DNA from 4 places in the Cytobacillus sp. FSL K6-0129 genome. Region 4 is predicted to be linked to each of the others. Evidence: riboswitches for the same ligand, from Rfam matches in the RefSeq annotation. Region 4 holds a riboswitch; each other region holds the start of a gene.
What was found. Region 4 has a riboswitch for cobalamin ahead of MHI57_RS17560 (ABC transporter substrate-binding protein). Riboswitches for the same ligand answer to the same signal wherever they lie in the genome.
Positions count from the first base shown of each region.

Region 1: it holds a riboswitch for cobalamin, as region 4 does, so the genes downstream of both, MHI57_RS03220 (acyl-CoA dehydrogenase family protein) here and MHI57_RS17560 (ABC transporter substrate-binding protein) in region 4, are expected to answer to the same signal.
Region 2: it holds a riboswitch for cobalamin, as region 4 does, so the genes downstream of both, MHI57_RS05000 (ribonucleoside-diphosphate reductase subunit alpha) here and MHI57_RS17560 (ABC transporter substrate-binding protein) in region 4, are expected to answer to the same signal.
Region 3: it holds a riboswitch for cobalamin, as region 4 does, so the genes downstream of both, MHI57_RS21005 (hypothetical protein) here and MHI57_RS17560 (ABC transporter substrate-binding protein) in region 4, are expected to answer to the same signal.

Region 1 covers NZ_JBBOXM010000001.1:656,602-659,776, forward strand. The annotation lists gene MHI57_RS03215 (NAD(P)-dependent oxidoreductase) at 1-313, opposite strand, end outside; gene MHI57_RS03220 (acyl-CoA dehydrogenase family protein) at 328-1,995, opposite strand; cobalamin riboswitch at 2,197-2,381, opposite strand; gene MHI57_RS03225 (YhgE/Pip domain-containing protein) at 2,667-3,175, opposite strand, start outside.
Region 2 covers NZ_JBBOXM010000001.1:1,048,642-1,051,816, forward strand. The annotation lists gene MHI57_RS05000 (ribonucleoside-diphosphate reductase subunit alpha) at 1-2,064, opposite strand, end outside; cobalamin riboswitch at 2,229-2,406, opposite strand; gene MHI57_RS05005 (heavy metal translocating P-type ATPase) at 2,939-3,175, opposite strand, start outside.
Region 3 covers NZ_JBBOXM010000001.1:4,122,327-4,125,501, reverse strand. The annotation lists gene MHI57_RS21015 (bifunctional 2-methylcitrate dehydratase/aconitate hydratase) at 1-260, opposite strand, end outside; gene mmgD (citrate synthase) at 277-1,398, opposite strand; gene MHI57_RS21005 (hypothetical protein) at 1,343-1,618, opposite strand; cobalamin riboswitch at 1,782-1,984, opposite strand; gene MHI57_RS21000 (MarR family winged helix-turn-helix transcriptional regulator) at 2,212-2,655, shown strand; gene MHI57_RS20995 (MFS transporter) at 2,672-3,175, shown strand, end outside.
Region 4 covers NZ_JBBOXM010000001.1:3,487,725-3,490,899, forward strand. The annotation lists gene MHI57_RS17555 (hypothetical protein) at 119-898, shown strand; cobalamin riboswitch at 952-1,131, shown strand; gene MHI57_RS17560 (ABC transporter substrate-binding protein) at 1,239-2,201, shown strand; gene MHI57_RS17565 (FecCD family ABC transporter permease) at 2,167-3,175, shown strand, end outside.

The DNA of each region.
Region 1 (3,175 bases), 2.8 Mb from region 4:
TTTGATTCAAGCTAGGAGCAACCGTACTTGTATCAATCAGGACAATGCCTTCACGTCCTTTTGTAATCAATCCTTCCTCACCTAAATAGATTTCTTCCACCGCTTTCATTGAAGGTAAGCTTGTGAAAATAAAATTTACTTGCTTTATGATATTATTGATAGATAATCCAATCACACCTCCCGACCTTAGCAATGCCGCTTCAGCATCTTTGTTGAGGTCGACGCCGTACACTTCATTGCCTTCTGATAATAAGCTTTGCGCCATCGGTAAACCCATATTCCCTAATCCAATAAAACCGATTTTCTCACCCATCATTTAAGCTCCCTTCATTTCAGTAATTTTGGTTGATCAATAAGTATTTGTGCTAATTGCCTTTTTTTCAATAACAGATTGCTGTAGAGTGGGATTTGGTAATTTTCAATGTTTGTGAATGCAACGAATCGTTCTTTTTCATCAAGTATCGCTGCTGAAATCAGGCTAATCGTTTGTTGTTTCAAATATTGAAAGCATTGTTCGCATATAATATCAGTCGCTAAATCTTTCCACTTTTGATTTTGTTTTCGATGTTGCAGTTTTGATGTCCGCATATAAGTCGATTCCATTGTGTATAGTTCTGTGATGATATTAGCTAAAAGACGTGCATACTGCTGTTCTCTATTTATATCAATCTTTGCATTTGAAACCGCTTCCAAAGACAGCGATAACAGTTCTTTTCCTAACTCAATAAATTGGCTGTTTCTATCTTGGTGTAATGGTGTAGGGGTATTGATTGTGATATCTTTAGATGAGTGTTTGTGAAGTAAGTTTTTTGCTATGGTTAAGCGATTGATTTCGTTTGTTCCTTCAAAGATACGACTGATTCGAGCATCCCTATATAGTCGCTCAACATCGTAATCTCTCATATAACCGTATCCACCGTGAATTTGAACGGCCTCATCTGTTACATGCCCAAGCATTTCAGAGCATCGCACTTTGTTTATGGCACATTCCATTGCGAATGCTTTTAAAGAGGTGATTCCTTCATCCGTTGGAGCTTGATCAATCATATCTGCTGTGCGATAAGCGGCACTTTCACTTGCATAAATAGATGTCACCATATCAGCTAATTTTTCTTGTATCAAAGTAAATTCAACCAGCGTTCTATTAAATTGTTGCCTCTCTTTCGCATAGTTTAGAGAAAAGTTGAAGGCTTGTTTAGCTGTGCCAATATTCGAGAAAGCTAGCTTCAATCTAGCAAGATTTAATATATTCATGGCAACTTGATGACCTTTTCCTTTTTCTCCTAGTATATTAGCGGATGGCACAACGACATCTTCCAGTATAAGTGTAGCTGTTGATGATCCATGAATACCCATCTTTTCTTCTTCTACACCAATAGATACGCCTGCTGTGTCTTTTTCAACAATAAAAGCAGTCATCCCGTCATTTGTTTGGCAAAACACAACAAACACATTTGCTATGTGAGCATTGGTAATCCATTGTTTTTCCCCATTTATTATCCAACTATCACTCTTGCTGTTGTAAATAGCTCTTGTTTTAGGTGAAAGTGCGTCTGATCCAGCTCCTGCTTCCGTTAAGGCATAAGCACCAATCCAATCCCCGGAGATGAGTTGTGGTAAATACTTTTGTTTTTGTGCTTCTGAACCAAAATAAACATACGGTAATGTACCAACACCTACATGAATATTATAGGAAACACTAAAAGCCCCACCGTATCCTATCTTTTCAGCAATAAGCCCGGATAATTTTTTACCAAGTGCAAACCCGCCATAATCTTCAGGTACATCAATAGCAAGTAGACCAAGTTCCCCTGATTTTTTAAACAGATTCTTAGCCACTTCATAGTTCTTTTTTTCTAATGAATCTATTTGGGGCAACACTTCATTCTTAATAAATAATTCTGCCGTTTGTGCAATGAGTTGTTCCTCTTCAAGAAAATCTTCAGGAGAAAAAATATCTCCCTTTTCTTCTAGCGTTTTTTTTAGCTTCGCCATCGTGCACTCCCTTTACATCTTTCTATCTCCTTTGATTGAGCGCTTGCTCAAATCAGTACTAAGAAGCAAACCTCCTTCAAACAAAAAACAACTCCTATTAAAAGAAGTTGTTAAGTAACGAGTGGACAAACAAATAAACATGTGTAGTGTTATATACATGTTCTTCTATCCGCACTTAACACCCCCTATCCGCGTAGGTAATGATGTTGGCTAAAACAGGCAGGTCTCCTGGCTTATGGTCGTGGCGGATTTGCTCCTTCCCCATTCAATAATGAATAAGTGGTTATGTACAATCCGCTCGCATATACAGTTGCGGGACAGCACCGGAGTCTAACCGGTTTCCCTTTTAAGCTTGATGAACAAGCACCTGTTTATTTAGCTTATTTAGTTTTCACACTAACAATATATCAATTTTTCGGAAAATTTACAATTTATTTTTTAGAATATGTATTCTCAGCTTAAAATGATGAAAAAGTTAGGCTCTTTATCATTTTTCTTCCAACCACAATATAAGCTAGAGTCATTGATTAAATCCACTCCTACAACCCGAGTAGAAGAAAGCCTAATTCTTCATTTTGACCGATCGTTTGATGTAACATGAAAGGTTTATATAAATTTACCACCAAAAAGAGAAACACGCCTCCTAGATTGCAGTGGCGTGTTTTTCAAGTTTACTTAAATAAGTTAAGAAGTTTCTCGAAGAATCCTACTTTATCTTTTGTTTCTTTTACATCTTCTTTGTTATCTTTTATTTTAATCTTATCTGTTTGGATGACAAATTGGACTAGTTCCAACTTTTCATTATTTTTATCTGATACAAAAGAAATTGGCTCATAATCAGATTTATCATATTGCGATATCATTTCATCCACTTCTTTTGTCACCTCATCAGGAATGTCTTTAGTTGCATCATGTAATTGTCCAGTTCCATTATGAAGCGAGCCAGCTCCTTTGGTTAGTTGCTCAGCTCCAGATAGAGAACCGCTAATTCCTTCATGGATGTCATTATATGATGTACTTAATTCAGAAACACCGCCTGTATAAGCAAGTAACCCTTGGTGGAATTGATTATAGTTAGATACCATTTCTTCAACACCAGATGTCAATTGTTTTAAACCTTCATCAATGTCAATTTGAAGAATAGATTCATCTATATTAGATGATATTGCACGGAGGTTAC
Region 2 (3,175 bases), 2.4 Mb from region 4:
TGACACTGCTTGGTCAATATGCTTTTGACGTTTCGCATTTTGAGCAATGCTCCATTTTTGATCGATATGGTAAGCAGATTTATAGTACCACGTAGTTTGAGCGTTTAGGTCTGGTGCAGTTACAGGAATACGATAGTCTTTTTTCTCCTCTGAGTATTGCTTGTTGAAGATTGGATCAATACTCGGTGTACTACCTGCAATTAATGCAGTTGACGCATTTGGTGCTACCGCTTGTAAATAGCCGTTTCTAATTCCTTTTGCTCTCACTTTTTCCATTAGTCCTTGCCAATCAAGTTCGCTATCAGCATTCAGGTAATCTCTTTTTTCGAAATAGGCACCTGTTTGCCAATCTGAACCATTGAATGCGGGGTAGGCTCCCTTTTCCTCAGCTAGATTCATAGAACTTTCAATTGTTAAGTAAGCAATTTTCTCGTAAAGTCGGTCTGCAAATTCTAATGATTCAGGGCTTTCCCAAACGACCTTATTAGTAGCTAATAAATGATGCCAGCCGAAAGTACCTAAGCCGATCGCGCGATACTTTTTATTCGTTAACTGCCCTTGGATAACAGGGATTTTATTAATATCAATTACATTGTCCAGCATTCTTACTTGAATAGGAATCAATCGTTCTATGACTGCTTCATTCACTGCTTTGGCAAGGTTAATAGAAGACAGGTTACATACGACGAAATCTCCAGGTGTTTTCTCGATGACAATTTTACCATCTTTTGTATACTCTTCTTCTCTTGTTGTTACACTTTGATTTTGAACGATTTCAGTACAAAGATTTGTACAATAGATCATACCTGCATGTGCGTTTGCATTCATACGGTTCACTTCATCCCGATAGAACATAAATGGTGTTCCAGTTTCTAATTGACTACGCATGATAGACTTCATAATATCGATAGCAGGAATTTCCTTCTTCGATAGCTCTTCATTATTGACGCATTCTAGATATTTCATTCTAAAAGTACCTGCACCAACTTCTTCATCATAATAATCTTCTAGTGAGAAGCCCATTTTTTGTCGAACCTCATGTGGGTCAAATAAATACCAGTTACTACGCTCTTCTACTTTTTCCATGAATAAATCAGGTAGACATACACCGGTAAATAAATCATGTGTACGTAATCTTTCATCACCATTATTTAACTTTGCATCAAGGAAAGAGAAGATATCCTTGTGCCAAACGTCTAAATAAACGCTAATTGCCCCTTGTCTTTGTCCAAGTTGATCGACACTTACAGCTGTATTATTTAGTTGTTTCATCCATGGAAGCACCCCAGATGAAGCGCCTTTGAACCCTTTAATCATACTACCTCTACTACGAATCTTACCTAAATAAACGCCGATTCCACCACCATTTTTAGATAGTGCAGCAATGTCTGTATTACTGTCATAAATTGAATCTAGACTATCATCAACTGTTTCGATAAAGCAGCTAGATAGTTGTCCCCAATTCTTACCTGCATTAGATAAAGTTGGTGTAGCTACGGTCATAAATAAGTTACTCATTGCCCAGTAAGCTTCTTTTACTAATTGCAGCCGATTTTTTTCTTCTTGATGCATAAGAATCATTGCAATAACCATCCAGCGTTCTTGAGGCAATTCAAAAATCCTCTTTTGGCGATCTTTTGCTACATAACGATCCGTAAGCATTTTGATCCCGAGATAAGTAAAGAGCTGATCTCTTTCAGGGACAATTTCTTTGCCTAATTCATCAATTTCTTCTTTTGTATAACTAGATAATAAAATAGGACTATAAATATCAATATCACTTAATTGTTGAATTAAAGAATGAAAATCACCATAAGCCTGACCACTGTACCCTCGGTTCTCAGCTGCTTGTTGATAAATCTTCTTTAAATATAAATGGGCAGCCACATATGTCCAATCAGGTTCATTAACATTTATGTAAGAAAGACATTCTAGTATTAACTGATCGTAGAAACTATCTAACTCTAAGTGATTTAATTGATCTGCACGCTTTTCTAACGCACTAATTGGTAAGTTGTTGAATTGTTGATATAATTGTTCAAAATTGACTGTCGTATCAATCATTGTTTTCAAATTCCTTCCTCCTTCAAACTATTTCTATCAAATTTAGGCATAAAAAAAACCGCCCCAGTTACACCTTGAGCGGATCAAACGACAGTATAAATACAAGTGTACAATACACTCTTTTCATCAACTGTCGTTTCATCTTCTCAAGCCCCGAAGAATTGAAACTTTTGATTAAGAAGGCAGGTATCCTGGCTTGTGTATCAATCTACTAAGAGCCTTCCCATTCTTTCAAAAGAACAGTGGTTTCCTCTTTTCGTCACACTTACAGTTGCGGGTACAGCTCCGGCTTATCCGGATTCCCATTTTAAGTCCATTTGGACTCCTTCAACCAATTACTATATGTAGTTGTTAAGAAGTAAAAAAATAACTATATATTGTATCTGAGATTGTATGAGTAATCATATCACATCATTTCATAGAATACAATTTATTTCTTTTATCTAAATCTAAAATATACATTTCGTTCTTTTAGCGGTAAATTTAAGACCATAATAAATAATAGCATTTCTTATTTGTGTAAAAAAGTCTTGAAATCCATTAAAAATTGTTCAAGCTGACCAACTCTACTTTTTTACCTTCAAACGAGTATGCTTAAACCAGAAAAGTAATAGTTTTTTGGTAAATAAATTAAAAAATCATAGAATTGTTGAAATAAATCAATGGTGTTAAAGTTGTGGGGCAAAAATTAATTAAAGGTATATTCCATATTAAAAGAAAATAATTTATCTTAAAGGACAAAATTTTTTTACCAATCTTCTTCATGTCTTCTATAAAAATAGAAAAACAAACTAACTATTTAAATTAGCTTGTTTTTCTCATTCAGTTTATTGTATAGAATGTTTTATAGAAATTCATACGGAACTTGTTATTTTTATCTTACACGTTGCAAACGAAGTGCATTTAATACAACGGACACAGAGCTAAACGCCATCGCAGCACCTGCTAACCATGGTGCTAAGAAACCTGCAGCTGCAATAGGAATACCGATTGTATTATAGCCAAACGCCCAAAAAAGATTCTGTTTAATATTACGAATGGTTTTTTTACTCATCATGATTGCATCAGCAATACTATTTAGATCACCACGCATAAGTGTAATGTCTCCTGC
Region 3 (3,175 bases), 630 kb from region 4:
GCACCTCTAATGGGGTCTAATTCAAATGATGTACCAGGGACTCTTGTTCCATTAGGTACAACCGTTCCTGGCACAACAGGACCAAGTAGTTTTGTACATTCAGGATAATCAAGCGCTAATATTCCACAACCAATTGTATCGAGCAAGATATAATGTGCCGTGCGATAAGCCTCTTCACTTGTTATTTCATAATCCAATACATAATCAGCAATTTCCGTTAAAATAACATCGGTTTCAACCTTTTCATTCGTTTTCAGCATTTACTCGTACTCCTCCTCAATTTGGTAAAGTATGACGTGCACCTGAATAAATGACCCGCGGTCTAAATAAGCGGTTGTTTTCATGCTGTTCAATGACATGGGCACATAAACCAACCGTTCTTGCACTAAAGAAAATCGGTGTGTAAAGTGGGATAGGAATTCCTAACATGCCATAAACCGGTGCGGCATAATAATCTAAATTAGGGTATAGCCCTTTCTCAACTTCCATGATTCTTTCTCCTGCTTCACATTTTCGAAGCAACGAATCATCTCCATTTTGTATGGATAACTCCTGTAGAGCTTCCTTCATTATTAATGCTCTTGGGTCCATTTTTTTCATATAAACTCTATGACCAAAGCCCATAATCTTTTCTTTTTTAAATAGTTTTTTATAGAAGAGACCTTCCACGCCAGCGACACTTTCCGCTTCATTCAACATGTACATAACCGCTTCATTTGCACCGCCATGCAAGCTACCTTTTAAACTTGCAACTGCGCCCGTTAACGCTCCAAATAGATCGGATTGCGTGGAAGCAATTACTCTTGCTGCAAATGTTGAGTTTGGCATTTCATGTTCACTATATAAAAGTAATGATTGGTCAAATACTCTTTCTTCTAAATCGGAAGGTACTCTACCAGTTAACATATAGAAAAAGTTGGCACTATATGATAGGGATTTATCCGGTTCAATTCTCTCCAGACCTTGTAATATACGATAACTGTTAGCTACAATTGTCGGAACTCCGCCAAGTAGACGATAAGCTCTTTCTTTATTTGCTTGCTTCGACCTATCATCTAAGGTCGAATCATATCCAGCCAAGCTTGAGATGCCAGTGCGGAGCCCATCCATTGGATGTGTTCCTTTTGGTAAATGAGTAAAAACCTCCATTACGGCCGTTGGTATTTCATAATAGGACTTTAACGTATTAGCTAATGAATTTTTTTCCTCGTCTGTTGGTAATTGATCTTCTAGAAGTAAATGGATAATATCTAAATAGCTTTTCGTTTTTGAAAGTTGAATTAAGTCATAACCTTTTATGACAATCTCTCCATGAACAGTATCTAAAAATGAGATGCTGGTCTCAGAAGCTATGATTCCCTCTAACCCTGGTATATACTTCTCCTCCATGCTCACAATCATTTTCCTCCCATCCAATTACATCGTGCCTGACAATGCTGTAAGCCCTTTCAGCATTCTTTAAATATATTTGGATCTTCTCTTCTTCTACAGAGAGTGTTCGGATGTCTTCTTTATACTGATCTAATACTTTTCTTAAACTATAACTCTCAGCAGAATAGCTGTTCATCATGATCGTTGATTTCATTATGTTCACATAATAAGGAACGGTTCCAAACAAAGCTTTTTCCTCCGTTCTTGCTCACCTTTTTACCATATCAATCCATTAAAAAAACAACTTCTAGAAAGAAGTTGTTAAGTTCAAACGAATACTAAAATAAACATGCGACCTTGGCATGTATTCATTACCCGTACTTAACACCTCCTATATCCACGTAGGAATTGATGTTTACACTAAACAGGCAGGTCTCCTGGCTTATGGTCAACATGATACGAAACCTTCCCATCTCCATTTTTAGGAAACAGTGGTATCTTTCATATCACTCGCAAATACAGTTGCGGGACAGCGACGGAATCCAACCGTACTTCCCTTTTAAGTAAATAGACAAGCTAGCATTCTATTTACACCTATTTTTGAAAATATTCAATTGTTCTATTTAAATATATCAATATTTTAGAAAATTGACAATTATTTTCTTAATTGTACTACTTTTCACTTTTAACTAACACTTGTTATTATAACAATTTAAATGTCGCCTACAAACATCTCTTAAAAGAAATACAATTTTAACATAACATTTACCATTTTACAGAAAAAAATCTATCGCCCATAGACAGACAAGACGGCTTTTTGTTATAGTATATTAGTTACCATTGATAACTATTTTAAATGAGGTGAATATTATTATTGCTAGCCAAAGGTTCTTTCATCACTTTATGATGCTTTATCGCCCTTTTGAGAATAGACTAAACAGCTTATTAACGAAACATCAATTACAACGGGCACAGTGGACAATTCTTTATTATCTCTACCATTTTGGTCCAACAACTTTAGTAGAGATTGCTGCATATCAAGGTGTCGAAAAGCCAACAGTTACGAGGACCATAAATCAGCTTGAGGAATATGGATATGTAGAAAAAATCCCAAGCATGGATAAACGTGAAAAGAAAATGAAAATAACGAACGAAGGTGAACGCATATACAAAAAAATCCGCATTCCGATTGATCAGTTCGAAATGGAAATATTAGAGGGAATCACACCTGAGGAACAAGAAGAATGTATTCGTATTTTTGATAGTATTAAAAGCAATTTGTAAGGAGGAAGAAAAGAATATGAGTTCAACAAAAGAAAAATTATGGACCAAGGACTTTATCACCGTTTCTTCCGTAAACTTTTTTCTAACATTAGTGTTTTATTTATTAATGGTTACGATTGCGGTGTATGCCGTTGAAGCACATCATGCGACCGCCAGCCAAGCTGGCTTAGTTACTGGCATATTTATTATAGGAACATTGGTAGGAAGATTGTTTATCGGTAAATATATTGATCGTATTGGACGGAAGAAGACTTTAATCATTGGCTTACTATTATTTAGTTTATCAACAAGTCTTTATTTTATTGAAATTGATGTCAATTTCTTACTTATTACCCGCTTTATCCACGGTTTAACATTAGGGATGGCAAGTACAGCAAGTGGTACAATTGTCGCTTCAGTTATACCGCAAACAAGGAAAGGTGAAGGAATCGGCTATTTTAGTATGAGTAATACTTTAGCGACAGCAATAGGACCTTTTATCGGTATGTTAATGAGTCAATACACAACTTTTCATACGATT
Region 4 (3,175 bases):
TAGTTAGTATAAATTATTGCAGTAAAACGAAATAGTTGTGTGGTATGACGGTAATAACAAAGGTGGTACAATTTAATTTGCTCTTCGTCTTTCTATTTTCAGTTCGGAGGTTTCTAAATTGCGAAAGAAAAATCATAGTGTTCGAGATCTCATCTATATCTTATTAAACGAAAAGGACCAGTCCGTTATTTCTTATGGAATTGAATTTTCTGAGTTTATGCAATCATTACAGAACAGGACAGGGCATCTTCTATTAGTGAAGCATCAGTATGATAATGGGGAACTGAATGTACATACCATGTTTGATTGGGTGGCTCATGAAGACCTGCCAGCACTAATAAACGAAGATGTTTATAGTTATGGTGATTTTTGCTGGATAGATTTCGAGGAGGAAGAATCGTTAAATGAATTGCCTGCTCAAGCAATTGCTGAGCTCCTATATCTTAGTCATGTAAAGGAGCATTTAAAGAAACCTTTCTATAACCATTTAAGCAATCGTTATTGTTATTTAGCGCATGATGACGGTTGGTTAAATAAGGTCTATTACCGAGACTGGCAGGACTTTTACAAAATGCTTGGCGACGTTGCTGCTATGAAGATGGAGCATTTAAAAGTAGAAAAATCTTTATTAGGCCTAAAAAAGAAAAAAACATATCCGCAAGTTCCAGAAGGCGCGTTAAGGGCATTAAGAAATTTAATGAAGGAAGGCCTGGTAATTTCTTTTGAACAGAGTGAGCAGACACGTACAAAAATTAATATACCGCTCTGGACAGTTGGAGATTTCGCTAATATGGATGATATGTATGATGAGTTCGAAGCAATGAGGAAGGAAGCCACTCCAGACGCGAGATTGGTTTTTGATAAAAAACTGAAAGAATGGCAAGTAACTGATTCATAAAAATAATAATGCACCACAAAATATGATAAGGTATAATAAAATCGACAGAAAATTGTAGATTTAAGGAAATAGGTGTCAATTTTTGACTTAATAGGGGAAATTGGTGTAAAACCAATGCGGTCCCGCCACTGTAACTGGTTAATAAACAAAGAAAACTGCTATATATGTTGTATAGGAGGAGCCTTTGATTATAAACCATAAGCCAGGAAACCTGCCTATCTTCCATAAACACTGTAACCTACGAGGATAGGGGGTGTTTGGTAAGGCTTCTTTGTCGTGATTATTCCTTCCAAACATCTCCTACTAATGGGGATGTTTTATATTTTAAGGAGGGTCAATCATGAAGAAATGGTATTTATTTTTAGTCTCGATTCTACTATCAGCAGGTATTCTTGCTGGATGTGGGAATGACACAGCTGAACCGAAAAAAGATGGAGAAGAGAAGTTTGAAGAGAGTACTGAAACTAGCGATTTTCCTGTAACATTAACGGATGCTGCGGATCAAGAAGTGGTGATTGAAGAGGAACCAGAAGCGATTGTTTCATTAATCCCGAGTAATACTGAAATCGCTTTCGAATTAGGGTTAGGTGAGAAGGTAGTCGGTGTATCTGATTTTGATAATTATCCAGAAGAAGTAGCTGATATAGAAAAAATCGGTGGACAAGAATTTAATGTAGAAGCAATTATTGCTTTAAATCCAGATGTTGTATTAGCACATAATTCAGGAGCGCATAATAGTACTGAAGGCTTAGATCAATTAAGAGATGCTGGTATTCCTGTTCTAATTGTCAATGATGCACAGAATTTTGAAGAAGTATATGATTCCATTGAAATGATTGGTAAAGCAACAGGAGCAACAGAAGAAGCAAGTCAAACAGTTGAGGAAATGAAAACCCGTTTGGCAGAAATCGAAGAAAAAGCTAAGTCTGTTGAAGAGAAAAAATCTGTCTTTGTAGAAATCTCTGCAGCTCCTTCTTTATATACTGCCGGTCAAAAAACATTTATTGATGATATGCTCAATTTGATCCAAGCGGAAAATGTAATTGAAGAAGAAGGTTGGCCACAAATTGACGAGGAAGCTGTCATCGAAAAAAATCCTGATGTGATTATCACTACATACGGGTATTATACGGAAAATGCGGTAGAAACCCTTTTAAGTCGAGAAGGTTGGCAAGATGTAACAGCCGTTAAAGAGAAGCAAGTCTATGATGTGCACTCTGATAAGGTAACTCGTACAGGTCCTAGACTTGTAGAAGGAGTAGAGGAGCTTGCAAAAGCGATTTACCCAGAAGTATTTAAATAATAGAGGTGTTGCTTATCTCTGTGCGTTCGTTTTCTTATGTGTAGCAATGATGATGGGGATTTCTATAGGGACTGTTTCAGTGCTACCGTTAGATATATTCAATATCATTGGAGCGGAAATCTTACGTTTACCGATAAGTAATGATGTTAATCCAATGCATAGTAATATTGTTATGAATATTCGCTTGCCTAGAGTCGTATTGGCGGGCTTCGTCGGGGCATCACTTGCAATAGCAGGTGCTGCCTTTCAAGGTTTATTAAGGAACCCTTTAGCAGACCCTTATACATTGGGGGTGTCTTCAGGAGCTTCTGTTGGTGCTGTATTAACGATCTTTCTCGGTTTATCCATTCCGTTTGTTGGCACCTTTACTTTACCGTTATTTAGTATTACAACAGCTTTTCTAACGATAATTGTTGTCCTTTTCTTTGCGCGACAAATTGATCGTGGCATGAGAGTAGAGACAATCATTTTAACCGGTATTATCTTCAGTTCTTTTCTAGGTGCATTTATTTCCTTAATGATTGCTTTAACCGGGGATGAACTGAGACAGATTATTGGGTGGTTGTTAGGAAGCGTATCGATGAGAGGTTGGGACTATGTTCAAATCATCCTTCCTTTCTTTATCATTGGTTCTGCGATGCTCATTGCTAATAGCAAGGAATTAAATGCGATGTCATTCGGCGAAGAAAGAGCTCGTCATATCGGGGTGAATGTACAGAAACGTAAGATGATGGTCTTAATTGCCGGATCGATTTTAACTGGTGCCGCTGTAGCAGTGTCAGGTACAATCGGATTTGTCGGCTTAGTCATTCCGCATCTGACCAGATTGCTATGGGGACCAGACCATAGACACTTGCTTCCTTTATCGATGATGACAGGTGCGGGGTTTTTAATACTTGCTGATTTATTTGCAAGAACAGTCATTTCACCTACTGAGTTACCTATTGGTGTCATTACTGCGTTAATTGGTGCAC